One region of the Streptomyces sp. NPDC015661 genome, then DNA from elsewhere that is predicted to be linked to it. Evidence: riboswitches for the same ligand, from Rfam matches in the RefSeq annotation. Region 1 holds a riboswitch; each other region holds the start of a gene.
The links. Region 1 has a riboswitch for thiamine pyrophosphate ahead of thiC (phosphomethylpyrimidine synthase ThiC). Riboswitches for the same ligand answer to the same signal wherever they lie in the genome.

Region 1 (7,900 bases):
GAGGCGGAGCGCGCCGCGAACAAGGGTGCGTACCTCCAGTTCCTGCGCGAGCGGAACATGTCGGTGGGCCTGTACGCGCTGGACGCCGGGGAGCTCGACCCGCAGCAGCCGCACCGCCAGGACGAGGTGTACTTCGTGGTCAGCGGCCGGGCGTCGATCACGGTCGGGACGGAGACGACCCAGGTGGCGCGCGGCAGCGTGGTCTATGTGCCGGCCGGGGTGGAGCACAAGTTCCACCACATCAGCGAGGACCTGCGGGTCATGGTGGTCTTCTCCCCGCCGGAGGGCTGAGCCGGACGACGCGCCCTGGAGCCGGACCCGGAGACCCGAGGGGCGGAGGGGTCTTGAGCCCCTAGGGGTCGGATCAGGGGAGAGCGGGGGCCGCAGGGCCCCCACGGGCTTCCTCCCGCCCCTAGCCTTGAGAGTGTTCGGGCGCGGAGTGCGCCGAGCGGTTCTTCGAGAGCGAGGTAGGGACGATGGCCGTACGGGAGATTCTCGCGGGGATGCCCTGGTGGGTGAAGTGGGTCGCCATACCCCTTCTCGCCCTGTTCGTCTTCGGAGGGCTGATCACCAGCGTCCTGACCTTCGTGGTCGCTCTGCTCTTCAAGGTGCTGCTCTTCGTGGCCCTCGTCGCCGGACTGGTCTACGTCGTGCGCAAGTTCACCTCCTCCGCCAGGTCGCGTGAGGACTGGTAGCACAAGCTACTGATCAGTATGAAGCCGACGGCAGGCATTAGCCCGGGCGAGGGAACGCGCCGGGCTAATCCGGGTGTGGGCCCCGGAGCTGCCACTAGAGTGGAATCCCTCCGCCGCATTGGGGACTACAGGCGTAGACCTCCATACTGACCAGCGGTTTCCCAGGCCCGGCGGGCGCGCGGGGGCGGCCCCCGCGGGCGGGTGCACTGCATCCGTCGTCACGCCTGGGGGTGACCTTTGGCCACGGCTACGCAGACGGCTGCGCCTACCCTGATCGGCTCGGTGCAGCGGGCGCTGAGACTCCTGGAGGCCGTTGCCTCCCACGCGGAGGGCGCCCCGGCCAAGCAGCTCGCCCGTGAGACGGGCCTTCCGCTGCCCACCACGTACCACCTGCTCCGCACCCTGACGCACGAGGGCTATCTGCTCCGCGACAAGGGTGTGTTCGTCCTTGGCGACGCCGCCGTCCGACTGGCCGGCGGCGGAGATGTGCAGAATCGTCGCATCAAGATCGAAGACTCCCTGGCCCACTGGCGGGACGAGATCGGTGTACCCATCTACTTCGCCCTCTACCGCGAGGGTGAGATCGAGCTCGTCGCCGTCGCCGACACTCCCAACGCGCCCGCGGTGGAGGAGTGGGCCGATTTCCGCGAGACCGCGCACGCCCACGCGATCGGGCAGTGTCTGCTGAGTCAACTCGATCTGAAATCTCGTCAAGACCACCTCGATCGCCACCCGGTGGAAGCCATCACTCCGTACACGGTGCGTAACCAGCGTGCCTTTTTGGAGCGTTTGGGCAATTTGGACCGAATGGAACCCGTGGTGGAGCGTCAGGAATATGCGCTCGGCACGGTCTGTGCCGCCATCCCCATCACCGCGGGCTCCACGGCGGCCACCATGGCGATTTCTCTCCCTCTCCACCAGGAAGAACGGTTGCTCCCAGCAGTCGAGCGGCTACGTACGGAGATCGGGAGGCTCTTCGGTTCGCTCGCGTTCTCTATCAGTATCTGAAAAATCACTCCTTGTGATCTGCTAGCGCGTACAGCACGATTGCGTCAAGAGGGCCACGGGGGATCATTCCTGGCCGTTTCGGTCACAGCTTTCAGCAGCTGTGTTTACACAACTGCTTCATCTACTGCGGGGTACATGATGCGAGAGTCGGTTCAGGCCGAGGTCCTGATGAGCTTCCTCGTCTCCGAGGAGCTCTCCTTCAAGATCCCGGTCGAACTCCGATATGAGACCCGGGATCCCTACGCGGTGCGGATGACCTTCCACCTCCCCGGAGACGCGCCCGTGACCTGGGCGTTCGGACGGGAGCTGCTGCTCGACGGGATCAACCGGCCCAGTGGGGACGGGGATGTGCACATCGCCCCGACGGAGCCGGAGGGGCTCTCGGACGTCTCCATCCGGCTCCAGGTGGGCGGCGATCGCGCGCTCTTCCGGGCCAGTGCGCCGCCTCTGGTCGCCTTCCTCGACCGAACGGACAAGCTGGTTCCGCTTGGTCAGGAACGGACACTCGGCGACTTCGAGGACCACCTGGAGGCCGCACTGGGCCGGATTCTGGCCGAAGAGAACGCCGGGCCCGCCTGATCAGGGCCGTTCGAGCCGGACCCTCCCCGAGCCGGGCCGGCCCGAGTCCTCAGCACGTACACCTCACTTGGCGCGGCGGCGCCGCCCTCCCCGTACGGCCGCGGGCTTCCCGCCCCCGGACGCCGGCCGGTCGGCTGAGACGACCAGCGCCGCGAGCGCCGTGGTGACCGGAACGGACGCCACCAGACCGATCGACCCGACCAGCGTCCGGACGATCTCCTCGGCGACCAGCTCGCTGTTCGCCACCGTCCCCATGCTGCTCTGGGCGATGGAGAAGAGCAGGAGCAGCGGCAGTGCGGCGCCCGCGTAGGCGAGCACCAGCGTGTTCACGACCGAGGCGATGTGGTCGCGGCCGATCCGGATGCCGGCCCGGTACAGGCCGCGCGGCCCCATGCCCGGATCGGCCTGATGCAGCTCCCAGACCGCCGAGGTCTGGGTGACCGTCACATCGTCGAGCACACCGAGCGAACCGATGATGATCCCGGCGAGCAGCAGGCCGGACATGTCGATCTCCGGGTACAGGCCGTGGATCAGACCGGTGTAGTCGTCGGTGTTGCCGCTGAGCGAGGTCCAGCCGATGAAGAGCGAGCCGAGCAGACCGATCAGCAGCAGTGAGATCAGGGTGCCGAGCACGGCGACCGAGGTGCGGGCCGAGAGCCCGTGGCACATGTAGAGCGCGATCAGCATGATGGCGCTCGACCCGACCACCGCCACGACCAGCGGGTTCGACCCCTCCAGGATCGCCGGCAGGATGAAGTACGTCAGCAGGAGGAAGCTCACGGCGAGCGAGATCAGCGCCATGACACCCCGCATCCGGCCGACCAGCACGACCGCGACGGCGAAGATGCCGGCGAGCACCGCCAGCGGCAGCTTGCGGTTCACATCGGTCACCGAGTACTGCAGGTCGTGCGGGGCGTCGGGGGCGTACGCCACCACCACGCCCTGCCCCTCGTGCAGTTGGCGCGGGGCGTCCGGCTGCACGATCTCGACGAACGTGCGCCCCTTGTCCGCGCCGCTGGTGACCTCGATCGTCGCCTTCTCGCACTGCCCCTGCTGGGCGTTGACCGCCTCGCGGCCCTCCGGAGTGGAGGTGTCACCGGTCGGCGGGACCTGGGCGGCGTTCACGTCCTTGCAGTCGACGTGCTCGACGGAGGCGACCTTGCCCTGCTGGGTCTGCCGGTCGAAGCCGACGCCGGTGCGCTCGTGCGCGGGGGTGCCGCCCGGCCACAGGACCACGAGTCCCACCGCGACGGCGGTGGCGAAGGGGATCAGGATGGCGGCGATGACCTTGCGGAGATGGCGCGAGACCGGGGCGGCGGGCCCGTGACTGTGGCTGTGGCCATGGCCGCCTCCGTGGCCGCCTCCGGGACTGCCTCCGTGGCCGCCTCCCTGGCCGCCTCCGTGGCCGTGGGAGGGCCCGGAGTCGTGTCCGGGACCGTGGGCGTGGTCGTGCGGCTCGGGGCTCTGCTGGGGGGAAGTCACCGACCGATCATCGCAAGAACGGCGGGGGCCCACTGTTCAGCACGCCCGTGATGACGCTAGCGTGGTGGCACCTTTGCACACGCGGGAGCTCGGAGCACCGGGCTGAGAGGGCGCTGATCACCGTACGCACGTACGGGAGGAGGCTGCGCCGACCGCCGAACCTGTTACCGGGTAATGCCGGCGTAGGGAGATCGGTCTCATGACCATTCAGGATGCACGCACGCCTGCCTCCGACCAGAACCAGACCGACGGGCAGGAGCGCACGCCGGGCTGGCACAAGGGGTACGTCCAGGGTTCGCGCCCCGACCTCCGGGTGCCCGTCCGTCAGGTGCACCTCACCAACGGCAAGGACGTGACGCTGTACGACACGTCCGGCCCGTACACTGACCCCACCATCGACACCGATGTCCGGCGGGGCCTTCCGCCGCTGCGCGAGAACTGGATCATCGCGCGCGGAGACACCGAGGAGTACGCGGGCCGTCCGGTCCGCCCCGAGGACGACGGCATCAAGCACACCTCGCCGCGCGGCGGTGGGCTGAAGAACCTCGACGCCGTCTTCCCCGGCCGCCCCCGCCTGCCGCGCCGGGGCCGCAACGGCGAGGCCGTGACCCAGCTCGCGTACGCCCGCCGGGGGGAGATCACCCCGGAGATGGAGTACGTGGCGATCCGCGAGAACGTCTCCCCCGAGGTCGTACGGGAGGAGATCGCCGCGGGCCGCGCCGTGCTGCCGGCGAACGTGAACCACCCGGAGATCGAGCCGATGATCATCGGCAAGCGGTTCCTGGTGAAGGTCAACGCCAACATCGGCAACTCCGCCGTCACCTCCTCCATCGAGGAGGAGGTGGAGAAGATGACCTGGGCGACCAAGTGGGGCGCCGACACGGTCATGGACCTGTCCACCGGCCGCAACATCCACACCACCCGCGAGTGGGTGCTGCGCAACTCCCCCGTGCCGATCGGCACCGTGCCGCTCTACCAGGCCCTGGAGAAGGTCGACGGCAAGGCCGAGGAGCTGACCTGGGAGATCTACAAGGACACGGTCATCGAGCAGGCCGAGCAGGGCGTCGACTACATGACGGTGCACGCCGGCGTGCTCCTGCCGTACGTGCCGCTCACCGCGCGCCGCAAGACCGGCATCGTCTCGCGCGGCGGCTCGATCATGGCCGCCTGGTGCCTCGCGCACCACAAGGAGAACTTCCTCTACACGAACTTCGAGGAGCTCTGCGAGATCCTGGCGGCGTACGACGTCACCTACTCGCTCGGCGACGGTCTGCGCCCCGGCTCGATCGCGGACGCCAACGACGAGGCGCAGTTCGCGGAGCTGCGGACGCTCGGCGAGCTGAACACGATCGCCAAGCGCCACAACGTCCAGACGATGATCGAGGGCCCGGGCCACGTCCCGATGCACAAGATCAAGGAGAACATCGACCTCCAGCAGGAGATCTGCGAGGAGGCGCCGTTCTACACGCTCGGCCCGCTGACCACGGACGTCGCCCCGGCGTACGACCACATCACCTCGGGCATCGGCGCGGCGATGATCGCCTGGTGGGGCACGGCGATGCTCTGCTACGTCACGCCCAAGGAGCACCTCGGCCTGCCGAACCGCGACGACGTGAAGACCGGCGTCATCACGTACAAGATCGCGGCGCACGCGGCGGACCTCGCCAAGGGCCACCCGGGCGCGCAGGAGTGGGACGACGCGCTGTCGGACGCGCGGTTCGAGTTCCGCTGGGAGGACCAGTTCAACCTGGCCCTCGACCCGGACACCGCCCGCGAGTTCCACGACGAGACGCTCCCGGCGGAGCCGGCGAAGACCGCGCACTTCTGCTCGATGTGCGGTCCGAAGTTCTGCTCGATGAAGATCTCCCAGGACATCCGCCGCGAGCACGGCGGCACGCAGCAGGAGATCGAGGACGGCATGGCGGAGAAGTCGAAGGAGTTCGCGGCCTCCGGCAACCGGGTGTACCTGCCGCTGGCCGAGTAGTCCGATCAGCCCCCGGACCGGCCGTTCCTCAGGGATTCGGTGGGGCCGGGGGGTCGGTCGCGGCGAGGGCGGCCCGGAGGAAGGGGAGGATGCCGCGTTCCAGGAGGGCGCGGCGCCAGGCCTCGCGGGCTTGGGTGAGTTCGTCGTCGGCCGTGGCGGTTCCGTCCGCCGCGGCCGGTCTGTTGCGCAGGGCGGTCAGGAGGAGGCCGGCGCCCGCGCTGAGCAGGCCGGCGGCGGCGAGGGCGGCGAAGACGAGGCCGGCCGTCAGCAGGGTCTCGCCGAACACGACCGTGGGGGCGAGGGCGTGCAGGACCGCCCCGACCAGCAGGAGTATCGCGGCGGCGGTGCCCGCGAGGACGGGCACCATCACGGTGACGATGGCGACGACTCCGGCGCCCGTGCCGGGGTCCGCCAGGGGTATGCGGGTGTCGATGGCCGCGCGGTTCTGCTCGCGGACCTTCACGAAGTGGTCGTACTCGCTCGCCGCTGCGGTGGTGATCAGCGCTGTCGCGTTCAGCGTCATGGCGCGCAGCTGCGCGACCGTGAGCCGCGTTCCGACTCCGTCGAGATCCGGACGTGCGTGGGCGGTGCTCAGTGCGTCGTCGAGGACCCGCTCGTACTCGGCGCGGTCCTCGGTCAGCAGGTGCGGAGCCACGTTCATGTGCATCCCCCGATGCTCCGTAGGCCCGGATCAGCCGTGGGAAACGGTCGGTTGGGCGGAAACGGAGGAGAGCCTGCTACGGATGACCCGATGGTATTGCGGTGACGCCACGGCCTGACAGGGTGTTTCCGGAAATCGACTTCCCCGGATGCGCAGGGTTATGCGTCAGCCGTTCAGGGGGAGTTGGACGACCAGTAGCTTTCCGGCCATGGTCACGCCGCCGTCCATGGCGATCGCGAGACCGTCGGCGTACACGTGCGGTCCGTCGACGACCGGGCCCCCGCCGTCCTCGCCCTCCTCCGTGCCGACCTGGCCGAGGAGGTAAGGGATGGGGCTGTGGCCGTGCACGATCCGGCGGCCGCCGTAGGTGGACAGCAGCTCCTGGACGGCCTGCGGGCCGCCGTCGTCGCGGAACGCGAAGCGCTTGGTGAACTTCCGGAAGAGGTCCCAGACCTCGTCGGCGTCGTTCCGGTTGAGGACCTCGTGGACCGTGTCGTTGACGTCCTCGATGGTCTGGCCGTATTCGAGGTACGCGGTGGTGTCGGAGTGCACGAGGAGGTGGTCGTCCTCGCGGACCACGGCGTCCAGCCGGGACATCCACTGGAGGTGGACGTCCTGGAGCCGGTCCATGTCGTGCTTCTGCCCGCCGTTGAGCAGCCAGGCGGCCTGGAAGGTGGCCGTGCCCGCGCCGGAGTTGACGGGCGTGTCGCCGAAGCGCTTGGCGCCGATGAGCAGCAGTTCGTGGTTGCCCATGAGGGCCTTGCAGTAGCCGCCCGCGGCGGCGGCCTCGGCGGAGAGGCGCATGACCAGGTCGATGACGCCGATGCCGTCGGGACCGCGGTCGGTGAAGTCGCCGAGGAACCAGAGCCGGGCGTTCCCCGCGGACCAGTTGCCGTTCTCGTCGATGAGGCCCTGGGCGCGCAGCGCGGCGATGAGCTCGTCGAGGTAGCCGTGGACGTCGCCGACGACGTAGAGGGGGCCGGGTCCGTCGCCGTTCGCGGGCACCGGGGCGGTGGCCGGCTGCTCGGGGGTGACCGGGACCTGGACGGTGTCGCCGCGGTTGATGACCGGGAGGTCGCGCTCGGTCGGCGTGTATCCCTCGGGCTCCCCCTCGGGGAAGGCGTTGCCGGGGTGACCGGTGGCGACGGAGACGATGGAGGAGCCGGTCGTGGAGGTGGTGTACGCCGGGGCGAGGCGGTGACCCAGATGGAGGGTCGGCGCGGCGGGCATCGGCGCGGCCGCGGGTGCCTGCGGCGCGGGGGGCACGGGCTGGGCGGCGGGCGCGGCCGGCGCGGGGGGCGCGACCGGGGCGGCGGGCGCGGGGGGCGCGACCGGGGCGGGGGGCGCGACCGGAGTGGCGGGGGCGGCATGTGCGGCCGGGACGGCCTCGGCTGCGGGCGCTGCCGGGAGGGGTTCGATCGGCGCGGCCGCGGCCTGCGGGGTCGGCACCGGGACGGCCTCGACCGGCGAAGGGGCGACCGGAGGCAGGTG
Region 2 (11,542 bases), on a different contig from region 1:
TGGACGAGGCCGGTGTCACCCTGAAGCGCTTCACCCGCATCAAGGTCGGCATCTGAGTCCGTACGCAGACGCGACGGACACCGGACCCCGGTAGGGTCTGAGGCAGTCGTCCGCGCCCGCGCAGGACGACCGCAGATCTGACGAGGAGGCCATTGCCGTACGGGATACCGCGAGGACCCAAGGCAATGGCCTCCTTCGTATGTGCACGAGGAGATCTCCATGAACCAGGGCGCCGTACAGGGCGACGACAACAACGGCAAGAAGGCCGGCCGCTACATGCTGAAGCTGTCCGGAGAAGCCTTCTCCGGCGGTACCGGCCTGGGCGTCGACCCCGATGTCGTGCACGCCATCGCGCGTGAGATCGCGGCCGTCGTCCGCGACGGCGCGGAGATCGCGGTGGTGATCGGCGGCGGCAACTTCTTCCGCGGCGCCGAGCTCCAGCAGCGCGGCATGGACCGGGCCCGCTCCGACTACATGGGCATGCTCGGCACCGTGATGAACTGCCTCGCCCTCCAGGACTTCCTGGAGAAGGAAGGCATCGACTCGCGCGTCCAGACCGCCATCACCATGGGCCAGGTCGCCGAGCCGTACATCCCGCTGCGCGCCGTGCGCCACCTGGAGAAGGGCCGTGTGGTCATCTTCGGTGCGGGCATGGGCATGCCGTACTTCTCCACGGACACCACCGCCGCCCAGCGCGCCCTGGAGATCGACGCCGAGGCCCTGCTCATGGGCAAGAACGGCGTGGACGGCGTCTACGACTCGGACCCCAAGCGCAACCCCGACGCGGTCAAGTTCGACGCCCTCGAGTACGGGGAGGTGCTGTCCCGCGACCTCAAGGTCGCCGACGCCACCGCCATCACCCTGTGCCGGGACAACAACCTCCCGATCCTCGTCTTCGAACTGCTCGCCGAGGGCAATATCGCTCGCGCGGTGAAGGGTGAGAAGATCGGCACGCTCGTGAGCGACCAGGGCACCCGGGCCTGACCCGAACCGGGGAACCGCCCCGCAAGGGGATGGACAGAGCCCTGCCGGTCGTACACCGTGCAGGACACAACGCGACGACACGCAGGAGCAAGTGGTGATCGAAGAGACCCTCCTCGAGGCCGAGGAGAAGATGGAGAAGGCCGTCGTGGTCGCCAAGGAGGACTTCGCCGCGATCCGCACCGGCCGTGCGCACCCGGCGATGTTCAACAAGATCGTGGCCGACTACTACGGTGCCATCACCCCCATCAACCAGCTGGCGTCCTTCTCCGTCCCGGAGCCGCGCATGGCCGTGGTGACGCCGTTCGACAAGAGCGCCCTGCGCAACATCGAGCAGGCGATCCGTGACTCGGACCTCGGCGTCAACCCGAGCAACGACGGCAACATCATCCGCGTGGTGTTCCCCGAGCTGACCGAGGAGCGCCGCCGGGAGTACATCAAGGTCGCCAAGGGCAAGGCCGAGGACTCGAAGATCTCGATCCGCTCGGTCCGCCGCAAGGCCAAGGAGACCATCGACAAGCTCGTCAAGGACGGCGAGGTCGGCGAGGACGAGGGCCGCCGCGCCGAGAAGGAGCTCGACGACACCACCGCGAAGTACGTCGCGCAGGTGGACGAGCTGCTCAAGCACAAGGAAGCCGAGCTGCTCGAGGTCTGATGAACGACTCTTCCTGGGGGGCCCCGGCCGGTACCGGCCGCGGGGGACCCGACCAGGGGCCCGCCCCGGCGGGTCCCGCATACGATCGGCATCAGGCGGCGCAGACTCGGCCCATGCCCATCGTGCCCGACGTTCCCGCCGGCGGATTCCAGGACGGTCACGGCCGGGGGGCCGCTCACCCGAGCGGTCCCCTGTTCCGTGACGAGACGCCGCACGAGCACCCGCAGGAGCCCATGTCCAGCCCCACCCCGCCTCCGCCGCCCGCGCCGACGGCGCCACGGCAGAAGAAGAGCGCGGGGCGCGACCTGGGCGCGGCCATAGGGGTCGGGGTCGGTCTCGGTGCCGTCATCATCGCGTCGCTGTTCATCTGGAAGCCGGCGTTCGTCGGAGTGATAGCGGTCGCCGTGGTCGTCGGCCTGTGGGAGCTCACCTCCCGCCTCCAGGAGCGCAAGGCGATCAAGGCCCCGCTGGTGCCGCTCGCGGTCGGCGGCGCGGCGATGGTCGTCGCCGGCTACGTCCGGGGCGCCGAGGGTGCCTGGGTGGCGATGGCCCTGACGGCGCTCGCGGTGCTCGTCTGGCGGATGACGGAGCCTCCCGAGGGCTACCTGAAGGACGTCACGGCGGGCGTCTTCGCCGCGTTCTACGTGCCGTTCCTGGCGACGTTCGTGGCGATGCTGCTCACCGCGGACGACGGGCCGCAGCGGGTGCTGACCTTCCTGATCCTGACCGTGGTCAGCGACACCGGGGCGTACGCGGTCGGCTGGCGCTTCGGCAAGCACAAGCTGGCCCCGCGGATCAGCCCCGGCAAGACCCGGGAGGGTCTGGTCGGCGCGGTGGCGTTCGCCATGGCGGCGGGCGCGCTGTGCATGGAGTTCATGATCGACGACGGTGCCTGGTGGCAGGGCCTGATCCTCGGTCTCGCGGTGGCGGCGAGCGCGACGCTCGGCGACCTCGGCGAGTCCATGATCAAGCGTGACCTGGGCATCAAGGACATGGGCACGCTGCTGCCGGGCCACGGCGGCATCATGGACCGCCTGGACTCACTGCTGCCGACGGCGCCGGTGGTGTGGCTGCTGCTCGCGCTGTTCGTCGGGACCGGCTGAGCCGTTCGACTCCGTTGTCCGTGGACGGGCCCGCTGCCTTCGTGGCAGCGGGCCCGTCCGCGTCTCAGGTGTTCCGCCATGTGGGGGGAAGCGGGAGGCAGCCCGGCGGTCCGTGCCCCGGCGCGGGAAGGTTGTCTCGCATGACATCTCCCACGGCACGGCCGGCCGAGCCGCCCTCCGGGGCCCTCTCGATCCTGCTGACCCTCGCGGCGGGGCAGTTCCTCATGGCGCTCGACAGCTCCGTCATGAACGTGTCGATCGCGACCGTGGCCGAGGACGTCGACACCACGATCACCGGGATCCAGGGCGCCATCACGGCGTACACGCTGGTGATGGCGATGCTCATGATCCCCGGGGGCAAGGTCGGCACGCTGATCGGCCGCAAGCGGGCCTTCATGATCGGCTGCTGCGTCTACGGCGCGGGCTCCCTCACCACCGCCCTCGCGCCGAACCTGCCGCTGCTGCTGTTCGGCTGGTCGTTCCTCGAAGGCGTCGGGGCCGCGCTCATCATGCCCGCGATCGTGGCCCTGGTGGCCGGCAACTTCCCCACGGAGCGGCGCCCCATGGCGTACGGCGTCGTCGCGGCGGCCGGAGCCGTCGCGATCGCGCTCGGGCCCCTCATCGGCGGCATCGCCACCACGTACTTCTCCTGGCGCTGGGTCTTCGCCGGCGAGGTGCTGCTGGTGCTTGTGATCCTCGTGTTCGCCCGCCGTATCGCCGACGCCGTCAGCGAGGAACGCCCGCGGGTCGACTACCTGGGCGCCCTGCTCTGCGCGGCCGGACTCGGGGTCTTCGTGTACGGCGTGCTCCGCTCCGACGAGTGGGGCTGGGTGCGGCCGAAGGCGGACGCGCCCGCCTGGCTCGGGGTGTCGCTCGTCGTGTGGCTGATGCTGGCGGGTCTCCTGCTGATCTGGCTCTTCCTGCGCTGGGAGGCCCGGCTCGTCGCCCGCCACCGGGAGCCGCTCGTCCACCCGGACATGCTGCGCAACCGGCAGCTGACCGGCGGCCTGACCATGTTCTTCTTCCAGTACCTCGTCCAGATGGGCGTCTTCTTCGTCGTCCCGCTCTATCTGTCGGTCGCGCTGGGGCTCTCCGCGCTCAGCACCGGCGCCCGGATCCTGCCCCTGTCGGTGACCCTGCTGGCCGCCGCCCTCCTGATCCCCCGGCTCTTCCCCGACGCCTCCCCGCGCCGGGTGGTACGGATCGGGGTGTTCGCGCTGCTCGCGGGCGCGATCGTGCTGATGGCCGCGCTCGACGCGGACGCCGGCGCCGAGGTCGTCACCGTGCCGCTGCTGCTCGTCGGATTCGGGATGGGCGCGCTGGCCTCCCAGCTCGGCGCCGTCACCGTGTCCGCCGTCCCGGACCGGCAGAGCGCGGAGGTCGGCGGCATCCAGAACTCCGTCACCAACCTCGGCGCCTCCATCGGCACCGCCCTCGCCGGATCGCTCATGATCGGCGTGCTCACGTCCTCGTTCCTGGCCTCCGTCGAACAGAACCCGGCGGTTCCCGCCGAGGTGAAGGAGACGGCTGCCGTGGAACTCGCGAGCGGCGTCCCCTTCCTCTCGGACGAGCAGCTCACCACCGCCCTGAACGAGGCCGGCGTCAGCCCGGAGGTGTCCGCGGCCGCGCTCGACGCGAACGCCGCCGCCCGCCTCGACGGCCTGCGCGCGGCCCTCGCGATCCTCGCCGCCGCCTCCGTCGTGTCGCTCTTCTTCACCTCCCGCATCCCCCGCACCCAGCCCGGCCGTCCCGCGCCGTGAGCCCCCACACCCTGCACGCGCAGGGACACCGGCGCGTGTCTGCGACACTGGTAGCACCATGCCGAAGCCCGGAGAACTCACTTTCGTCGCCCCCCGCGGAGCCAAGAAGCCGCCGCGGCACCTGGCCGACCTCTCGCCCGCCGAGCGGAAGGAGGCCGTCGCCGCGATCGGCGAGAAGCCGTTCCGCGCCAAGCAGCTGTCCACGCACTACTTCGCGCGGTACGCGCACGACCCCGCCGAGTGGACCGACATCCCGGCCGCCTCGCGGGAGAAGCTCGCCGGGGAGCTGCTGCCCGACCTGATGTCCGTGGTGCGGCACATCTCGTGCGACGACGACACCACCCGTAAGACCCTGTGGCGGCTGCACGACGGCACGCTCGTGGAGTCCGTGCTCATGCGCTACCCGGACCGGGTGACCATGTGCATCTCCTCGCAGGCCGGCTGCGGCATGAACTGCCCGTTCTGCGCGACCGGGCAGGCCGGGCTCGACCGGAACCTGTCGACCGCCGAGATCGTGCACCAGATCGTGGACGGCATGCGGTCCCTGCGCGACGGAGAGGTGCCCGGGGGACCGGCGCGGCTGTCCAACATCGTGTTCATGGGGATGGGCGAGCCGCTCGCCAACTACAAGCGGGTCGTCGGCGCGATCCGCCGGCTCACCGACCCGGAGCCCGACGGGCTCGGTCTCTCGCAGCGCGGCATCACCGTCTCCACCGTCGGGCTCGTGCCCGCGATGCTGCGCTTCGCCGACGAGGGCTTCAAGTGCCGCCTCGCGGTCTCGCTGCACGCCCCGGACGACGAGCTCCGCGACACCCTCGTGCCCGTCAACACGCGCTGGAAGGTGCGGGAGGTCCTCGACGCGGCCTGGGAGTACGCGGAGAAGTCCGGGCGCCGGATCTCCATCGAGTACGCCCTCATCCGGGACATCAACGACCAGGCCTGGCGCGGCGACCTGCTCGGCAGGCTGCTCAAGGGCAAGCGGGTGCACGTCAACCTGATCCCGCTGAACCCGACGCCCGGCTCGAAGTGGACGGCCTCCCGCCCGGAGGACGAGAAGGCCTTCGTCGAGGCGATCGCCCGCCACGGCGTGCCGGTGACCGTGCGGGACACCCGCGGTCAGGAGATCGACGGTGCCTGTGGACAGCTCGCGGCGGCCGAGCGCTGACCTTGTAGTCTGAGCTCGAACACATCTCCATATTCCGACAGGGGAGCGCCACAGCGCTGAGAGTGCGGTAACCGTAGACCGCAGACCCTCTGAACCTCGCCCAGGTCATTCTGGGTAGGAAGTTCGGTCGTAACTCAAGCTGTTGCGCCCTGCCCGCGCCCGGTCCGCCGGACGTGGGCAGGGCCGCGTCTCTTCCTGGTCATACCCAGGAGGAATCCAGTGAGCATCAAGAAGGCCGCCGCCGTCGCGATCGTCGCGGCGCTCGGCGTCACCAGCCTCGCCGCGTGCGGCACCGACGACGGCCAGGGCTCGGCCGGCAAGACCGACCGGCCCGCGCCGAAGACGGTGACGCTGGTGAGCCACGACTCGTTCAACGCCTCCAAGGAGGTGCTCGCCGACTTCACCAAGCAGACCGGTTTCACGGTCAAGGTGCTGAAGAGCGGCGACGCCGGCGAGGCCGTCAACAAGGAGATCCTGACCAAGGGCTCCCCGCAGGGCGACGTCTTCTTCGGCGTCGACAACACGCTGCTCTCCCGCGCCCTCGACAACGGGATCTTCGTGCCGTACGAGGCGAAGGGCCTGGACCGGATCCCGGCCGCGTACCAGCTGGACAAGGAGCACCGGGTCACCCCGATCGACTCCGGCGACATCTGCGTCAACTACGACAAGAAGTACTTCGCCGACAAGAAGCTGGCGCCGCCGCAGACCTTCGACGACCTCGCGAAGCCGGCGTACAAGGACCTGCTCGTGGTGGAGAACCCGGAGCGGTCCTCCCCGGGCCTCGGCTTCCTCCTCGGCACGGCCGCCAAGTACGGAGACGAGGGCTGGCAGGACTACTGGAAGAAGCTCAAGGCCAACGGTGTGAAGACCGTCGACAGCTGGGAGCTCGCCTACAACCAGGAGTTCTCCGGCTCGGCCGGCGGCAAGCAGGCCAAGGGCGACCGGCCGCTCGTGGTGTCGTACGCCTCCAGCCCGCCGGCCGAGGTGCTGTACGGCGAGCCGCAGCCGAAGGTCGCGCCCACCGGGGTCTCCACCGGCACCTGCTTCCGGCAGATCGAGTTCGCGGGCCTGCTGAACGGGGCGAAGAACCCCGAGGGCGGCAAGGCGCTGATCGACTTCCTGATCGCCAAGAAGTTCCAGGAGGACATGCCGCTCCAGATGTTCGTCAACCCGGTGGCGAAGGACGCGGCCCTGCCGGAGCTCTTCACCAAGCACGGCGTGGTGATCGAGAAGCCGGAGACCATGGCGCCCGAGAAGATCGCCGAGAAGCGTGACCCGTGGATCCAGCAGTGGTCGTCGCTCGTCCTGAAGTGACCCGCGACCTCAAGGGGAACGCGGCACGGCTGGGCCTCATGGCCCTGCCCGTCGCGTTCTTCGGGGTCTTCTTCGCCTGGCCCGTCGTGTCCATCGTGGACCGCGGGCTCCGGCCCGACGGCGCCTGGCGGTTCGGCCGGATCGGCGAGACTCTGGGCCGGCCGGACATCCTCGACGTGCTCGGCTTCACCGTGTGGCAGGCGCTCGCCTCCACCGGGCTCACCCTTCTGGTGGCGCTGCCCGGGGCGTACGTCTTCGCCCGCTTCGACTTCCCCGGCAAGAGCGTGCTGCGGGCGGTCGTCACGGTGCCGTTCGTGCTGCCCACCGTCCTCGTCGGCACGGCCTTCCTCGCGCTCGTCGGCCGGGGCGGGCTCACCGACGAGCTGTGGGGGCTGCGGCTCGACACCAGCGTGTGGGCGATCCTCCTCGCGCACGTCTTCTTCAACTACGCGGTCGTCGTCCGCACCGTCGGCGGCCTCTGGTCGCAGCTCGACCCGCGGCAGGAGGAGGCCGCCCGGGTCCTCGGCGCCTCGCGCTGGACGGCCTGGCGGACGGTGACACTGCCCGCGCTCGTGCCGGCGGTGGCCGCGGCCGCCCTGATGGTCTTCCTCTTCACCTTCACCTCCTTCGGCGTCGTGCAGATCCTCGGCGGGGACCAGTACTCCACCCTCGAGGCCGAGATCTACCGGCAGACCGCCCGGCTGCTCGACCTGCCGACGGCCGCCGTGCTCACGCTGGTGCAGTTCGTGGCCGTGGGCGCGATCCTCGGCGTGCACGGCTGGACGGTACGGCGGCGCGAGACCGCGCTCCGGCTCGTACCGGCCGAATCGGCCGCCCGCCGGCCGCGCGGCGCCGGGCAGTGGGCGCTGCTCGCGGGCGTCCTCGGCTCGGTGGCGCTGCTGATCCTGCTGCCGCTGGGTGTCCTCGTGGAGCGGTCCTTCGCCGGGCCGGACGGGTACGGGCTCGGCTACTACCGGGCGCTCGGCTCCCTCGACGAGTCCGGGACCTTCCTCGTCCCGCCGCTGGAGGCCATCGGGAACTCCCTGCGGTACGCGGTGGCCGCCACCGCCATCGCCGTGGCGATCGGCGGACTCGCCGCGGCGGCGCTCACCCGGCGGCGGGCCGGGCGGCTCGTGCGGGGCTTCGACGCGCTGCTCATGCTGCCGCTCGGGGTCTCCGCCGTCACCGTCGGCTTCGGCTTCCTCATCACGCTCGACGAGCCGCCGTTCGACCTGCGGGCCAGCTGGATCCTCGTCCCGCTCGCGCAGGCCCTGGTCGGCGTCCCCTTCGTCGTACGGACGATGCTGCCGGTCCTTCGCGCGGTGGACGAGCGGCTGCGGGAGGCCGCGGCCGTGCTCGGCGCCTCGCCCTGGCGGGCCTGGCGGGAGGTGGACCTGCCGCTGGTGCGGCGGGCGCTGCTCATCGCGGCCGGGTTCGCCTTCGCGGTGTCGCTCGGCGAGTTCGGCGCGACCGTCTTCATCGCCCGGCCCGAGAGCCCGACGCTGCCGGTGGCGGTGGCCCGGCTGCTCGGCCGGCCCGGCGCGCTCAATTACGGCCAGGCGATGGCCCTCTCGACGATTCTGATGGTGGTGTGCGCGGTGTCCCTGCTCCTCCTCGAGCGGCTCCGCACCGACCGGACCTCCGGGGAGTTCTGATGCTTTCGATCGAGGCCGCGACCGTACGGTTCGGGGAGCGGGCCGTGCTCGACGCCGTGGACCTGGAGGTCGCCGAGCACGAGATCGTGTGCGTGCTCGGCCCCAGCGGCAGCGGCAAGTCCACGATGCTGCGGTCCGTCGCCGGGCTCCAGGCGCTCGACGGGGGCCGGGTGCTGCTCGGCGGCGCCGACCAGGCGGGGGTGCCGGTGCACCGGCGGGGCGTCGGCCTGATGTTCCAGGACCACCAGCTGTTCCCGCAGCGGGACGTCGGCGGCAACGTCGCCTTCGGCCTCCGCATGCGGGGCGCCCGGAAGGCCGAGCAGGCGGAGCGGGTGCGGGAGCTGCTCGACCTCGTCGGCCTGCCGGGGGCCGAGCGGCGGTCCGTCGCCGCGCTCTCCGGCGGCGAGCAGCAGCGGGTGGCGCTCGCCCGTGCCCTGGCCCCCCGGCCCCGGCTCCTCATGCTGGACGAACCGCTCGGCCAGCTCGACCGGGGGCTGCGGGAGCGGCTCGTCGTCGAGCTGCGGCAGCTCTTCGGGCGGCTCGGGACGACCGTCCTCGCCGTCACCCACGACCAGGGCGAGGCCTTCGCGCTCGCCGACCGGGTCGTGGTCATGCGGGACGGGCGGATCGCCCAGTCGGGGACGCCGGTCGACGTGTGGCGGCGGCCCGCGTCGGAGTTCGTGGCGCGGTTCCTGGGCTTCGACAACGTGGTGGCGGCGCGGGTCACGGGCGGCGCCGCGGAGACCGTGTGGGGGAAGATCCCGGTGCCGGACGGCTCGCCGGAGGGGGAGCGGCGGCTCCTCGTCCGCCCGGGTGGCGTACGGCTCGTGGAGCAGCGTCCGGTCTGGACGGTGGAGTCGCGGACCTTCCGCGGCAGCCAGGTCCTCGTACGGCTCCGCCCGGCCGAGGGTCCCGCCCTGGAGGCCGAGCTGCCCGTCCGGGAGGCGCCGGAGGAGGGCGCCGGGGTGGGCGTGGAGTTCCGGGTGGAGGACGTGGTGGTGCTGGGGGACGACATGCCGTAGGGGATGCGATGAGTTTTCCCGGCCGGGGGAGTCTCCTGTTCGTACGACGTCCCACTGTCGACCACGCGGGAGGAACAGCCATGGGCCAGTTGCTCAGGGTGCAGAACTTCATGGTCTCGTCCGACGGATTCGGTACGGGGGAGGGCCAGAGCCTGGAACGGCCCTTCGGGCACGCGGATCCCGGCGAGCTGTTCTCGTGGGCGGGGGCCACGGCGAGCTGGCCGAACCGCACCGACCCCGGGGGCAGCCGGGGCCTCGACGACTACTTCACCCGGGACTTCGCCCGGAACATCGGCGCCGAGATCATGGGCCGCAACAAGTTCGGGCCCCAGCGCGGGCCCTGGGAGAACGAGGAGTGGAAGGGCTGGTGGGGCGACGAGCCGCCGTTCCACACGCCGGTGTTCGTCCTGACCCACCACCCGCGCCCGTCGTTCACGCTCTCCGACACCACGTTCCACTTCATCGACGCGGACCCGGCGGCGGCGCTCGGGACGGCGAAGGAGGCGGCCCGGGGGAAGGACGTCCGCCTGGGTGGCGGGGCCACCACGATCCGGGAGTTCCTCGACGCCGATCTCGTCGACACCCTGCACATCGCGGTGTCGCCGGTGAAGCTCGGGGCGGGGGTGAAGCTCTGGGACTCGCCCGACGAGCTGCTCGACCGCTACCACCGCGATGTCGTGCCCAGCCCGGGCGGTACCGTCACGCACCACCTCTACTGGCGGAAGTGAGCGGCTGGCAGCGCCCGCAGGCCGTACGGGTCGCCCGCTGGTACGCGCGGGTGGCCCGGCCGAGCGCGAGCCCGTAGCCGCAGAAGCCTCCGTAGGCGACGGCGACGACCCAGGGGGCGTGGTCCGCGATGCCCGTGTCGATCACGCCCGTCCAGGCCAGCAGGCCGAACGCGGCCAGGAACGCGCCGAACGGGGCGAGCGCGCCCGCCCCGGCCCAGCCGAGCGCGAGCAGCGGCAGCCGGGGCAGCCGCCGGCCCCACGGACGGGTCAGCGCGAGCGCGAGGGCCATGCCGACGAGGGCCAGGACGGCGGTGACGTCGACCCCGTGGTCGTACAGCCAGAGCCCCAGGTCGCTGGTGTACTCGGGGTCGGCGCCGGGACGGCCGACGCCCGTGTAGCCGGGGGTGACGCCCAGGGCCCAGGCGATCTTGAGGGCCGTGTACGGGACGAGGGCGGCGACGGCGACGAGTCCGGCGCGGGTGGTGTGCCGCCCGCCGGCGGCGGCGTGGCCGCGCCCGCCGCAGTGCGGGCACGTGCCGAGCGCCCGGCGGCGGTGCGCGAGCGCCGCGCGGCCCCAGAGCACCGCGCCGAGGACGGCGAGCGACTGGTTCACCAGGACGGCCCAGTCGACCGGTTCCTGGTTCCGGGACAGGAAGAACAGCAGATGGGTGGGGCTGAGGAGGGCGGGGAAGCCGGAGGTCAGGCAGAGTGCGACGACCGCCCAGGCCGCCGTCGACAGCCAGGGGACGCCGGGGCGGCGGAGCAGCGCGTACGCGAGGACGGCGGCGGCCCCGTACAGCAGCGCCGCGCCGGTCTCCGCCCCCGTCCCGGTGCCCTTGGCCAGCAGCGCGTAGCCGAAGGCGGGGCCCGTGAGGGCGGCGAGCGCCGCGCCCGCCGCGTACAGCAGCGACCAGACGAGCGCGGCACGGCCGGCCCAGGACGGCCACGCGGCCAGGAGCCTCTTCGGTGTCAGGGCCGGAGTCGGTGTCACGGCCGGGATCGGTGTCATGGCCCGAGCGTCCCGCCGCCGGCGCCCGCTCGCGTCGGCCCCCGGTCGCCACCGCCTCCGCCGCACGGCGGAGCCGGGCTACGCTCCGAGTCGCTCCAGGGCCGTCGGGGCCTCGTCGATCGAGTCGACCAGGGCGATCCGGGCCGCCAT
Region 3 (11,542 bases), on a different contig from region 1:
CCTGCATCGCTTCAGGATCCTTCCACGGTACGTGTCCATGCCGTCACTAGGCGGGATGGCCGCATCCTCGCACCCCGAATGGGGGGCGTCCAGTAAGTGCAGGCTTAGTCGGACTTGCCCGAATCGAGCCGCCCGCCCGGTCGCTTGGTCATGACCACCCCTCGCCGTCTGTCACCATGGATGACATGGGTCAGCCGGAGAGCGGAGTACACCGGGAAGCGGGTCAGCCGGATCGTTCGCCGGAGCTTCCGCCGGATCTGCCGCCGGGGCAGCGCCTCCAGCGCGGCTGGCCGGTCACCCATTACGGGCCCGTCCCCAGGTTCAAGCCCGACCGCTGGGAGTTCCGCGTCTTCGGCGCGACGGCCGACGGCGACAAGCGGTGCTGGAACCACGAGGAGTTCTCGGCCCTGCCGTTCTCCACGGTCGTGGCCGATCTGCACTGCGTCACGAAATTCAGCATGCTCGGGGCCGAATGGGGTGGTGTCCCCGCCCGCACGGTCCTGGAGCTCGCCCCGCCCGCGCCCCACGTCACGCACGTGATGGTCTGGGCCGAGTACGGCTACAGCGCCAACATGCGGCTCGCCGACTTCGCCTCGGACCGTACGATTTTCGCCACCCACAAGGACGGGGAGCTGCTCACCGCCGAGCACGGCTTCCCGCTGCGGCTCGTCGTCCCGCACCTCTACGCCTGGAAGGGGCCGAAGTGGGTCCGGGGCGTGGAGTACATGGCGGCCGACCGGCGGGGCTTCTGGGAGGAGCGCGGCTACCACAACCTCGGTGACCCGTGGCGGGAGCAGCGCTACTCGTACCAGGAGGAACCCGGAGACGGCCCGGAGCTGTAGCAGCTCCGGACCGCCTCGGTGGTGGTGTCGTTCAGTGGTGGTACTGGTGGACCACCGCGTGGCCCTTGCCGCGGCCGATCATCCACTTGTTGACCGGGGTGGTGAGCACGAAGGCGACGCCGAGCGAGATCGCGAGGACGATCCAGAAGAGCGGCTCGTCGAGATGCGCGTCCATGGCGCCGGGCCAGAGGGCGATGACGCCGTTGTCGATGATCTCCATGACGGCGATGGAGAGGGTGTCGGCGGCGAGAGCGACCTTGAAGGCTGTCCTGAAATCGACGCCGGCCTTGAGGATGCCGCGCAGGGTGAGCGCGTAGCCGAAGAAGAAGGCCAGGATGATCGCGAGGATCATCGTCGGCACATTGCCCCAGCCGAACGCGGTGCCGATGATCATGCCGAGGATCTCGCCGATGGCGCAGCCGGTGAGGCAGTGCAGGGTGGCCTGGGCGGCCATGGCCCAGGAGACGGTGCCGCCGGGGGTGTGATGGTGCTCCTCGTGGCCGGCGTGACCTGCGTGCTCCTCGTGGCCGGTGTGACCTGAGTGACCCGCGTGCTCGGCGTGATCCGCGTGGGCGGAGTGGTCCATGTGGCTGCCGTGGTCCGCATGGCCTTCGTGGCCGGCGTGAGCCAGGTGGGCCTCGTGGCCCTCGTGACCCGCATGACCCGCACGGTCGGCGTGAGCTTCATGCCCTGCGTGGCCCGCGTGGCCCTCGTGTTCGTGGTGCTCGTGCGCTTCGTGCTTCATGGGAGTGCCCCCGATCCCCTCTACGGATCCTGCCGCCTCCAGGAAAACCGTATACCCCTCTAGGGTATTCCTCAACAGGAATGATCAAAAAGGGCGCTCGCGGAGCTTCTTCAGGAGCTCGATGTCGGCGACGTGCCCGTCCTTGCCGCCAGGGGTCTCGATGATCAACGGTACGTTCTCCGTGGCCGGATGGCGCAGGAGATTGCGGAACGCCTCCTCGCCGATGTGGCCGGACCCGATGTTCGCGTGGCGGTCCTTGTGGGCGCCCACGACGTCCTTCGAGTCGTTGGCGTGGATGAGCTTCAGGCGTCCCTCGCCGACCGTCTCCACCAGCAGGTCCAGCGTCTGCGCCGCCCCGTGCGGCCCGGCCAGGTCGTGCCCGGCGGCGAAGATGTGGCAGGTGTCGAGGCAGACGCCCAGCCTGGGGTGGTGGTCGAGGGCGTCGAAGTACGGGCCGAAGTCCCAGGTCCGCGAGCAGAGCGAGAAGCCCTGGCCCGCCGTCGACTCCAGGAGCAGATACGGGTCGTCCTCGTGGGTCAGCTCGTCGAGGAGCGGCAGCATGCGCTCGCGCACCTGGGCGAGGGCCACCTCGCGCGGGCGGCCGCCGGTCGCCGAGCCGGTGTGGACCACGACGCCCTGCGCACCGATCTCCCGGCCGCGGCGCAGCGAGTGCCGCAGCGACTCCACGGACTTCTCCACCGTGGCCTCGGTGTGGGAGCCGAAGTTGATCAGGTACGGGGCGTGCACCCAGGCCGAGATCGACTCGGCCTCGCACTCGGCACGGAACCGCTCGTCCTGGGCCGGGTTGCCCACCGGCGTGGCCCAGCCGCGCGGGTTGGCGACGAAGACCTGCACGGTCTCGGCGCCGAGCTCGCGGGCGTAGCCGAGGCCGACCGTGGCGAGGCCACCGGCCACGGGGACATGGCCGCCGACGGGGTTGCGCATGAGTCTCTAGAGTCCCTTGATCGTGATGGTGATGGTGGAGCCCTCGGGCGCGGTCCCGCCGCCCTCCACGGACTGGCTCGCGACCGTGTCGCCGAGATAGGGGAAGGACTTCTTGACCTTCACCTCGAAGCCCGCGTCCTCCAGGGCCGCCTGTGCGTCGGCGGTCGTCTCACCGGTCACGTCCGGGACCTCGACCAGCTTCGGGCCCTTGGAGACGGTGAGGGTGATGACGTCGCCCTCGGCGGCCCTGCTGCCGCCGGCGAGGGACTGGGCCGCGACGGTGCCGGCCTCCTCCGGGGAGTTGATCCGCTCCGGGGCGACCTTGACGGTGAGCCCCTCCTCCTGGAGGGCGGCCGTGGCGTCGGCGACCGTCTCGCCGCTGACGTCGGGCACGTCGATCGGGGAGCCCTTGCTGACCACGAGCGCGACGGCCGAGTCGGGGCTGCGCTCGGTGCCGGGCTCGGGGTCGGAGCTGATCACGGCGCCCTGCGCGACGGAGTCGCTGAAGTCGTAGCTGATCACCCCGGGCGCCAGGCCCTCGCGCTTCAGGGTGCGCTTGGCTTCTCCGAGCGGCTTGTTCTTGAGGTTGGGGACCTTCACGATCTGCGGGCCGCGGGAGAGGGTGAGGGTGACCGTGTCGTTGCCCCGGACGCGCTCGCCGGGGGCCGGGTCGACGGCCATGACCGTGCCGCGCTCGTACACGTCGCTGAAGTCGCGCTTCGTGGCGCCGACGTCGAGACCGGCGTCGGTGAGGCGCTTCGTCGCGGCGGCCTCGGACTGGCCGAGGACGGCGGGGACACGGGTGAACTGGCCGGAATTGATGTACCAGACGCCGGCGCCGAGGCCGAGGGCGAGGAGGACGGCGGCGACGAGGAGGAAGGGACCGCGCGGCGGCCGCCTGCGGGCGGCGGGCGGTGCCTCCGGGGCGGGCAGCCGGTTGGTGTGCTCCGTCGCCGCCGGTACGGGGCGGGCGATCACGCTCGTCCGGTCCTCGGCGGTGTCCCGGGCCTCGGGGCGCGCCAGCGGGGGCACGGCGTCCAGCTGCTCGTCGCCGAGCCCGGCGCGGGCCTCCCGGAGCAGGGCGAGCAGGGCGACGGCGTCGTACGGACGGAGCTCGGGATTGCGGGCCGTGGCCGCCGCGACCAGGTCGTCCAGCTCCGGGGCGAGGCCGGGGACGGTGGCGGAAGGGGCGGGCACGTCGGTGTTCAGGTGCTGGTAGAGCACCTGGGCGGGGGTGTCGCCGGAGTGCGGCTTGCCGCCGGTGAGCATCTCGTAGAGGACGACACCGCAGGCGTACACGTCGGCGCGGGTGTCGGCGGTGCCGTGCTCGATCTGCTCCGGTGCGAGGTACGAGACCGTGCCGAGGACCGCGCCGGTCGTGGCGGTCGCCGAACCCACGGCCCGGACGAGACCGAAGTCGGCGACCTTCACCCGGCCGTCGTCCCCTATCAGGACGTTCTCCGGCTTCATGTCCCGGTGCACGAACCCGGCCCGGTGCGCGGCGCCGAGCGCGGCGAGCACCGGCTCCAGGATGTCCAGCGCGGCACGGGGCGAGAGGGCGCCGCGCTCGCGCAGGACGTCGCGGAGGGTGCAGCCGGCGACGTACTCCATCGCCAGATAGACGTACGCGCCCTCGGCGCCCTGGTCGAAGACGCCGACGACGTTGGGGTGCGCGAGCCGGGCGACGGACTTCGCCTCGCGGATGAACCGCTCGACGAAGGCGGCGTCGGTGGCGAGGTCGGGGTGCATCACCTTGAGCGCGAGGACGCGGTCGAGGCGGGTGTCGACGGCCCGGTAGACCGTGGCCATGCCGCCGACGGCGATGCGCGCGTCCACGCGGTAGCGGCCGTCGAGCAGCCGCCCGACGAGGGGGTCCTGAAGGGTCGTGTCCACGGCGACGAGTCTACGAGGGCGGTACGGGGTGCCGGGCCTGGCGCCCACCACTGCAGCCCACCTGCGACGCACACCCCGCACGACGCCGCACCCGCGCCCGATGGACGGCGCCCTCATCCGCCCCCGCCGTGTGTGCCCGCGCCCGTCCGGGGCGGCACCCCCACCCACACCCACCCCCGTGTGGGCAATCGTCCCGCTGGGGCGATGGGGGTCCCCCCTGCTCGAGCGAAGCCGAGAGCTTGGGGGAGGGTGGGCACACGGGACGGCGCGCTCTAGCGGCGCCTCCGCGTTCCGCGCCTGGACCCGCACCACAAGCTGCGGCGCCCAACGTGGTGCGGGTTCAGGCTCGGAAGCCTCTGGCGCCGGCAGGGCGCGGGTCCGTTGTGCCCACCCGTTCCGCCCCTTGCGGAACGCCTGCCCACAACGGGGGCGGCGGGTGGGCACCGCCCCGGCGGAACGCCTGCCCACAACGGGGGTGGGCGGGGTGGGCAGCGCCCCGGCGGGACCAGTGCCCACAACGGGGGTGGGCGTTGGTTCGTTGTGGTTAGAACGCCGGGCGTTCTGGGTCCAGGTGGGCCTGGCCCGTCGTCGGGGAGGACGCCGATGCGAAGTGGCGGCGCGGGATCCGGCCCGCCCGGTACGCCAGCCGCCCCGCCGAGACCGCGTCCCGCATCGCGGAGGCCATCAGCACCGGCTCCTGCGCCCGGGTCACCGCCGACGCCAGCATCACCGCCGCGCACCCCAGCTCCATCGCGAGCGCCGCGTCGGAGGCCGTGCCCGCGCCCGCGTCGAGGATGACCGGGACCCCGGCCCGTTCCACGATCAGCTGGAAGTTGTGCGGGTTGCGGATGCCGAGCCCGGAGCCGATGGGGGAGCCGAGCGGCATGATCGCGGCGCAGCCCACGTCCTCCAGCTTCCGGGCGAGGACCGGGTCGTCGTTGGTGTAGGGGAGGACCACGAAGCCGTCGTCGACCAGCGTCTCGGCCGCGGCGAGGAGCTCCTCCCCGTCGGGGAGGAGGGTCCGCTCGTCGGCGACGACCTCCAGCTTGATCCAGTCCGTGCCCAGCGCCTCCCGGGCCAGGCGGGCCGTGAGGACGGCCTCGCCGGCCGTGAAGCAGCCCGCGGTGTTGGGCAGGACCTGGATGCCGAGCCGGGTCAGGACCGACAGGACCGAGCCCTGGACCGTCGGGTCCAGGCGCCGCATGGCGACCGTCGTCAGCTCCGTACCGCTGGCGACGAGGGAGCGTTCCAGGACGTCGAGGCTGGGGGCGCCGCCGGTGCCCATGATCAGGCGGGAGGAGAACTCCGTACCGCCGAGGGTGAAGACGTCGTCGGACATTCCTCAGCCTCCCTGCACGGCCGTGAGGACTTCCACCCGGTCGCCCTCGTCCAGCAGCGTCGTGGCCCACTCGCCGCGCGGTACGACCGTCTCGTTGAGGGCGGCGGCGACCCCGGAGCGGGCCGTGGTCAGGGTGGTCACCAGGTCGTCCAGGGAGAGCGGGCCGGAGAGCTCGCGCGTCTCTCCGTTCACGGACACGTTCATGCGGGCTGCTCCTGACGTACAGGGGAGAAACGGCGGGGGGTGAAGGGGCGCGCCTCGTCGGGGAGGGCGCCCGTGGTGAGCGCCTCGGCCATGACGTCGCCGGTGACGGGGGTGAGCAGCACCCCGTTGCGGTAGTGGCCGGTGGCCAGGTGCAGGCCGGGCAGGGCGGTGGGGCCGAGCAGCGGCGCGTTGTCGGGGGAGCCGGGGCGCAGCCCGGCACAGGTCTCGGTGAGCGGCAGCTCCGTGAGACCGGGGACCAGCTCGTGGGCGTCGCGCAGCAGCTCGTACACCCCGCCCGCCGTCACCGTGGTGTCCCAGCCGAGTTCCTCGCTGGTGGCGCCGACGACGAGCTCGCCGTTCTCGCGGGGCACCAGGTAGACGTGGCTGCCGCGGACGACGGCCCGGACGGTGCGGGAGAGGAAGGGGGCGTACGGCGCGGGGACGCGGAGCCGCAGGACCTGGCCCTTCACGGGGCGGACCGGCGGCAGCACCTCCTCCGGCACGCCCGCGAGCCGCCCGCTGAGGCTGCCCGCGGCGAGCACGACCTGGTCGACCGTCAGCTCCTCGCCGCCGGTGAGGAGGACTCCGCGGGCCCGGTCGCGTACGACCTCCAGGCGTTCCGCGAGCGTGCGGTGGAAGGCCACCCCGGCCCGCTCGCAGGCCACCACGAGGGCGGCGGCCAGCCGGCGAGGGTCGACCTGGTGGTCGCCGTCGACCCGCAGTCCGCCGCGCACCCCCGGGGCCAGCATCGGTTCGAGGCGGCGGCAGTCGCGGCCGCTGAGCCATTCGGAGACGAGCCCGCAGCGGGTCTGCAGGGCGTGCAGTTCGCGCAGATGGGCCCGGTCGTCGGCGTCGAGGGCGACGGCGAGGGTGCCGCAGGCCCGGTAGCCGACGTCGTGGCCGGTGGCTTCCTCGAGTTCGGCGGCGAACGCGGGGTAGCGCGCCGCGGAGGCGAGGTTGAGCCCGAGCAGGGTCTCCTCGCCGTAGTGGAGTTCGGTGACGGCGGCGAGCATGCCGGCCGCGACCCGCGCGGCCCCGCCGCCCGGGTCCGGGTCGACGACGGCGGTGCGCAGTCCGCGCTGCGCGGCCCGCCAGGCCGTGACCAGGCCGATGATGCCGCCCCCGACCACGAGGACATCGGAAGAACGCATGGGCGTCCAGCCCCTCCCTTCGCCGGCATGACCCGGATCAGGTTCGTACGGTCGGAGGCCGTCCCAGCCTCCCTCTCAGCCCGGTGCGTCCGGGCTCCCGCGAGTGCTTTACGCCCGCCAGACTAGCCCGCGTCTCCCGGGGGCCACAGACCCCTCCCTTCCTGACGGTCCGTCAGATGCGTAAGGTGGTCGGGTGAGCGAGCAGAAGCAGGCCCAGCAGCACGTCGTGATCGTCGGCGCCGGAATGGCGGGCGTCCAGACCGCCGTCGCCCTGCGCGAGCAGGGCTTCACCGGACCCCTGACCCTCATCGGGGCCGAACCCCACCAGCCCTACGACCGGCCACCGCTCTCCAAGGCGATCCTCCTCGGCAAGGCCGAGGACTCCGCCTTCGAGATCGACTTCGAGGACCTCGACATCGAACTCCGCCTCGGCCTGGACGTCACCGGGCTGCGCCCCGCCGACCACGAGATCGACACCGAGGCCGGACCCGTCGCGTACGACACCCTCGTCGTCGCCACCGGCGCCCACCCCGTCACCCTGCCCGGCACCGAGGGCGTCCCCGGGGTCCATCTGCTGCGCACCCTCGACGACGCCGTCCGCCTCGGGCCCGTCCTGGAGCGCCGCCACTCCGTCGTGGTCGTCGGCGCCGGCTGGATCGGCGCCGAGTTCGCCACCGCCGCGCGCGAGGCGGGCTGCGCCGTCACCGTCGTCGAGGCCGCCGACCGCCCGCTCGCCGGAGCCCTGCCCGCCGAGGTCACCGCCCCCATGGCCGAGTGGTACGGGGCGAACGGCGCCGAACTCCTCACCCACGCGCGCGTGCTCACCGTCGAGCCCGGTGCGCCCGGCCGCGTCGTCCTCGCCGACGGCCGCGAACTGGCCGCCGACGCCGTCGTCGTCGGCATCGGCGCCCGCCCCGCCACGAGCTGGCTCACCGGCTCAGGCATCGCCCTCGACCCGAGCGGCGCCATCACCGCCGACGACCGGCTGCGCACCTCCCTGCCCGATGTGTACGCCGTCGGCGACTGCGCCTCCTTCCCCTCCGCCCGCTACGGCGAGCGCCTCCTCGTCCACCACTGGGACAACGCGCTCCAGGGCCCGCGCGCGGTCGCCGCGGCCATCACCGGGGCCGCCGACGCGCCGTACGACCCGGTGCCGTACTTCTGGTCCGAGCAGTTCGGCCGCTTCGTCCAGTACGCCGGGCACCACGCGCACGCGGACCAGCTGCTGTGGCGCGGCGACCCGGCCGACGAGGCCTGGTCCGTGCTCTGGCTGCGCGCCGGGGTGCCCGTGGCCCTCCTCGCCGTCGGCCGCCCCCGCGACCTGGCCCAGGGCCGCAAGCTCATCGAGGCCGCCGTCCCCGTCGACCCGGAGCGCGCCGCGGACCCGTCCGTCCCCCTGAAGGCGGCACTCAGGTAGGGCCCGACTACCGGCTGTCAGTCCGGGATGGCAGGCTTGTCCTGTGACCGAGATTGACGTAAAGATCGATGCGCTCGTCCCCGCCTGGCTCTACGTGCCCGACATCGCGGAGATGCTCGATGTCGACGTGGTGCGCGTGCGGCAGCTGATCAAGGAAGGCCAGCTCATCGCCGTGCGCCGCGGCGAGAACAACGCCCTGCAGATCCCCGCGGCCTTCATCCAGGGCGACAGGATCGTCAAGGGTCTCGTCGGACTCCTGACCGTGCTGCGGGACGACGGCTTCACCAACGAGGAGATGCTGGAGTGGCTCTTCACTCCGGACGAGAGCCTGCCGGGCACGCCCGCCCAGGCGCTCAACGAGAATCGCGGTACGGAGGTGAAGCGCCGCGCCCAGGCGCTCGCCATCTGACGCAGGTACGCACCGAAGACACCACCCGCGGGTGTCGCGGCGCCCCGCCCCTCCAGGGGCCGGGCGCCGCGGCACCGGCGCACGAACGGGGGGAACCCACCCATGTCCACGCCTCGTGAGCGGCTCGCCGACGCCCGCCTCTACCTGTGCACCGACGCCCGGAAGCGCCAGGGCGACCTGCCCGCCTTCCTCGACGCCGTGCTCTCCTCCGGCGTGGACATCGTGCAGCTCCGCGACAAGGGCATGGAGGCCGGTGAGGAGCTGGAGCACCTCGCCGTCTTCGCCGAGGCCGCCCGTCGGCACGGCAAGCTCCTCGCCGTGAACGACCGGGCCGACGTCGCCCACGCCATCGGCTCCGACGTCCTCCACCTGGGCCAGGGCGACCTGCCCGTGCCCGCCGCCCGCGCGATCCTCGGCGACGAGCTGCTGATCGGCCGCTCCTGCCACGCCGAGTCCGAGGTGGCCGCGGCCGCCGCCGAGCCGGGCGTGGACTACTTCTGCACCGGCCCCTGCTGGCCCACCCCCACCAAGCCCGGACGGTACGCGCCGGGGCTCGGCCTCGTGCGGTACGCGGCGGGTCTGGCCCAGGACCGGCCCTGGTTCGCCATCGGCGGCATCGACGAGACCAACCTCGACGAGGTCCTGGACGCGGGCGCCCGCCGGATCGTCGTCGTCCGCGCCATCACCGAGGCCGACGACCCCGCCGCCGCGACGGCCGCCCTCGCCAAGCGCGTCCGTGAGCGCGCCGGCGTGTAGGACCCTCCGAAGCCGCGGGAAGCCGCCCGGCGAGTTGTCCGAAAAGGTGTCCAACACTCGGGCGCCGGCGTGTAGGACCCTCCGAAGCCGCGGGAAGCCGCCCGGCGAGTTGTCCGAAAAGGTGTCCAACACTCGGACAGCGCTCCCGCGGCTCCCCGGACCGCGTCTAACCTGCCGGTATGGCCCTTGGAACCGCTTCCGTCCGATCGGACCGTGCACGCACGGTGCGCGAGATCCTCGCTGCCGGTGACACGTCGTACTCCTTCGAGTTCTACGCGCCCCGGACCGAGAAGGGCGAGCAGGTCCTCTGGAACGCCATGCGCCGCGTCGAGGCGGTCGGCCCCAGCTTCGTCTCCGTGACCTACGGCGCCGGCGGCTCCACCCGCGGCGGCACCGTCAAGGCCACCCAGAAGATCGCCTCCGACACCACGCTCACCCCCGTCGCCCACCTCACGGCCGTCGACCACTCGGTCGCCGAACTGCGCAACGTCCTCGGCCAGTACGCCGACGCCGGCATCCGCAACATGCTCGCGCTGCGCGGCGACCCGGCCGGCGACCCACTGGGGGAGTGGATCGAGCACCCGGAGGGCGTGAGGTACGCCGCCGACCTCGTCCGGCTGATCAAGGAGTCGGGAGACTTCTGCGTCGGCGTCGCGGCCTTCCCGGAGATGCACCCCCGCTCCACCGACTGGGACACGGACATCCGGCACTTCGTGGACAAGTGCCGTGCGGGTGCCGACTACGCGATCACCCAGATGTTCTTCGACCCGGAGAACTACCTGAGGCTCCGCGACAGCGTGGAGAGGGTGGGCTGCGAGACCCCGATCATCCCCGAGGTCATGCCCGTCGTGAACGTGAAGACCCTCGACCGGCTGCCCCAGCTCAGCAACGCCGTCTTCCCCGCGGATGTGAAAGAGCGCATCCTCGCCGTCAAGGACGATCCCGCCGCTGTACGCTCCATCGGTATCGAGTTCGCGACGGAGTTCTGCGCGCGTCTGCTCTCCGAGGGTGTCCCCGGACTGCACTTCATCACGCTCAACAGCTCCACCGCGACGCTCGAGATCTACGAGAATCTCGGACTGCACCAGCAGTCGTGACCGGTCGTACCCGCCCCGACCCGCGGCGGTGACCGTGGAGAGGGGCGGCGGGGCATGGGGTGGACGGTCCTCTACATCGCGTTCGGCGTGGTCGCGCTGTGGCTGCTGGGGGAGGTGCTCCTCCAGTACAAGGCGCGGCTGCGCTGGCGCCTGCTCGCCTTCGGCGGCTTCCTCTGCGTGGTCCTGGGCGTCCTGCTGCCCTCGGTCGTCGTCATCATCGCGGGAGCCGTCGCCTTCGCCGTCGGCCAGACCTATGTGACGCTCTCCTTCCGCCGCGGCTTCTCCACCGGCTGGGCGATCGGCGGCAACCCGGGGGCGAGCCGCCGCCGCAAGGCCGCAGGACCGGCCGAGGCCGGGCCCACCCTGGAGGTCACCGAGCTCTCGTACGACTCGGAGGACACCGCGTACGGCACGGAGGACGGCCCCGGTCACGACGGGCACCCGGAGACCGCCGCCGAGACGACCGCCGTCTACGAGCCGCAGCCGATGCCCGAGGACACCGGCCAGTACGGGGTCTACGGCACGGGCTACGACTCCTACGCTTCCGGGTACGAGCAGCCCTCGTACGAGCAGCCCGCCTACGGGCAGACCTCCTACGAACAGCCCGGCTACGAGCAGCAGCCGGCCTACGACTACGGCGCCGCCGCCGGTCAGCAGCAGTACGCCGCGTACTCCGACCCGTACATCGGCCCGGGCACGGACAGTCAGCAGTACACCCCGTACTACACCGACCCGTACGCCCCC

Region 2: another riboswitch for thiamine pyrophosphate. It lies ahead of ACF07V_RS23830 (thiamine ABC transporter substrate binding subunit); the one in region 1 lies ahead of thiC (phosphomethylpyrimidine synthase ThiC).
Region 3: another riboswitch for thiamine pyrophosphate. It lies ahead of thiO (glycine oxidase ThiO); the one in region 1 lies ahead of thiC (phosphomethylpyrimidine synthase ThiC).

What each region holds. Positions count from the first base shown of each region.
Region 1 covers NZ_JBIBST010000012.1:704-8,603, reverse strand. The annotation lists gene ACF07V_RS29500 (cupin domain-containing protein) at 1-291, shown strand, start outside; gene ACF07V_RS29495 (DUF5326 family protein) at 477-695, shown strand; gene ACF07V_RS29490 (IclR family transcriptional regulator) at 933-1,703, shown strand; gene ACF07V_RS29485 (SsgA family sporulation/cell division regulator) at 1,842-2,282, shown strand; gene ACF07V_RS29480 (YibE/F family protein) at 2,346-3,764, opposite strand; TPP riboswitch at 3,836-3,970, shown strand; gene thiC (phosphomethylpyrimidine synthase ThiC) at 3,964-5,748, shown strand; gene ACF07V_RS29470 (hypothetical protein) at 5,777-6,415, opposite strand; gene ACF07V_RS29465 (metallophosphoesterase) at 6,575-7,900, opposite strand, start outside.
Region 2 covers NZ_JBIBST010000008.1:401,796-413,337, forward strand. The annotation lists gene tsf (translation elongation factor Ts) at 1-56, shown strand, start outside; gene pyrH (UMP kinase) at 220-984, shown strand; gene frr (ribosome recycling factor) at 1,079-1,636, shown strand; gene ACF07V_RS23815 (phosphatidate cytidylyltransferase) at 1,636-2,739, shown strand; gene ACF07V_RS23820 (MFS transporter) at 2,880-4,499, shown strand; gene rlmN (23S rRNA (adenine(2503)-C(2))-methyltransferase RlmN) at 4,558-5,664, shown strand; TPP riboswitch at 5,694-5,803, shown strand; gene ACF07V_RS23830 (thiamine ABC transporter substrate binding subunit) at 5,884-6,978, shown strand; gene ACF07V_RS23835 (ABC transporter permease) at 7,017-8,633, shown strand; gene ACF07V_RS23840 (ABC transporter ATP-binding protein) at 8,633-9,655, shown strand; gene ACF07V_RS23845 (dihydrofolate reductase family protein) at 9,736-10,383, shown strand; gene ACF07V_RS23850 (hypothetical protein) at 10,355-11,392, opposite strand; gene ACF07V_RS23855 (LOG family protein) at 11,471-11,542, opposite strand, start outside.
Region 3 covers NZ_JBIBST010000003.1:393,381-404,922, forward strand. The annotation lists gene bfr (bacterioferritin) at 1-7, opposite strand, end outside; gene ACF07V_RS10250 (sulfite oxidase-like oxidoreductase) at 186-842, shown strand; gene ACF07V_RS10255 (DUF4396 domain-containing protein) at 874-1,428, opposite strand; gene ACF07V_RS10260 (hypothetical protein) at 1,447-1,650, shown strand; gene ACF07V_RS10265 (deoxyribonuclease IV) at 1,672-2,532, opposite strand; gene pknB (Stk1 family PASTA domain-containing Ser/Thr kinase) at 2,539-4,425, opposite strand; gene ACF07V_RS10275 (thiazole synthase) at 4,970-5,764, opposite strand; gene thiS (sulfur carrier protein ThiS) at 5,768-5,968, opposite strand; gene thiO (glycine oxidase ThiO) at 5,965-7,119, opposite strand; TPP riboswitch at 7,117-7,230, opposite strand; gene ACF07V_RS10290 (NAD(P)/FAD-dependent oxidoreductase) at 7,364-8,536, shown strand; gene ACF07V_RS10295 (Rv2175c family DNA-binding protein) at 8,580-8,945, shown strand; gene thiE (thiamine phosphate synthase) at 9,048-9,701, shown strand; gene metF (methylenetetrahydrofolate reductase [NAD(P)H]) at 9,881-10,798, shown strand; gene ACF07V_RS10310 (hypothetical protein) at 10,853-11,542, shown strand, end outside.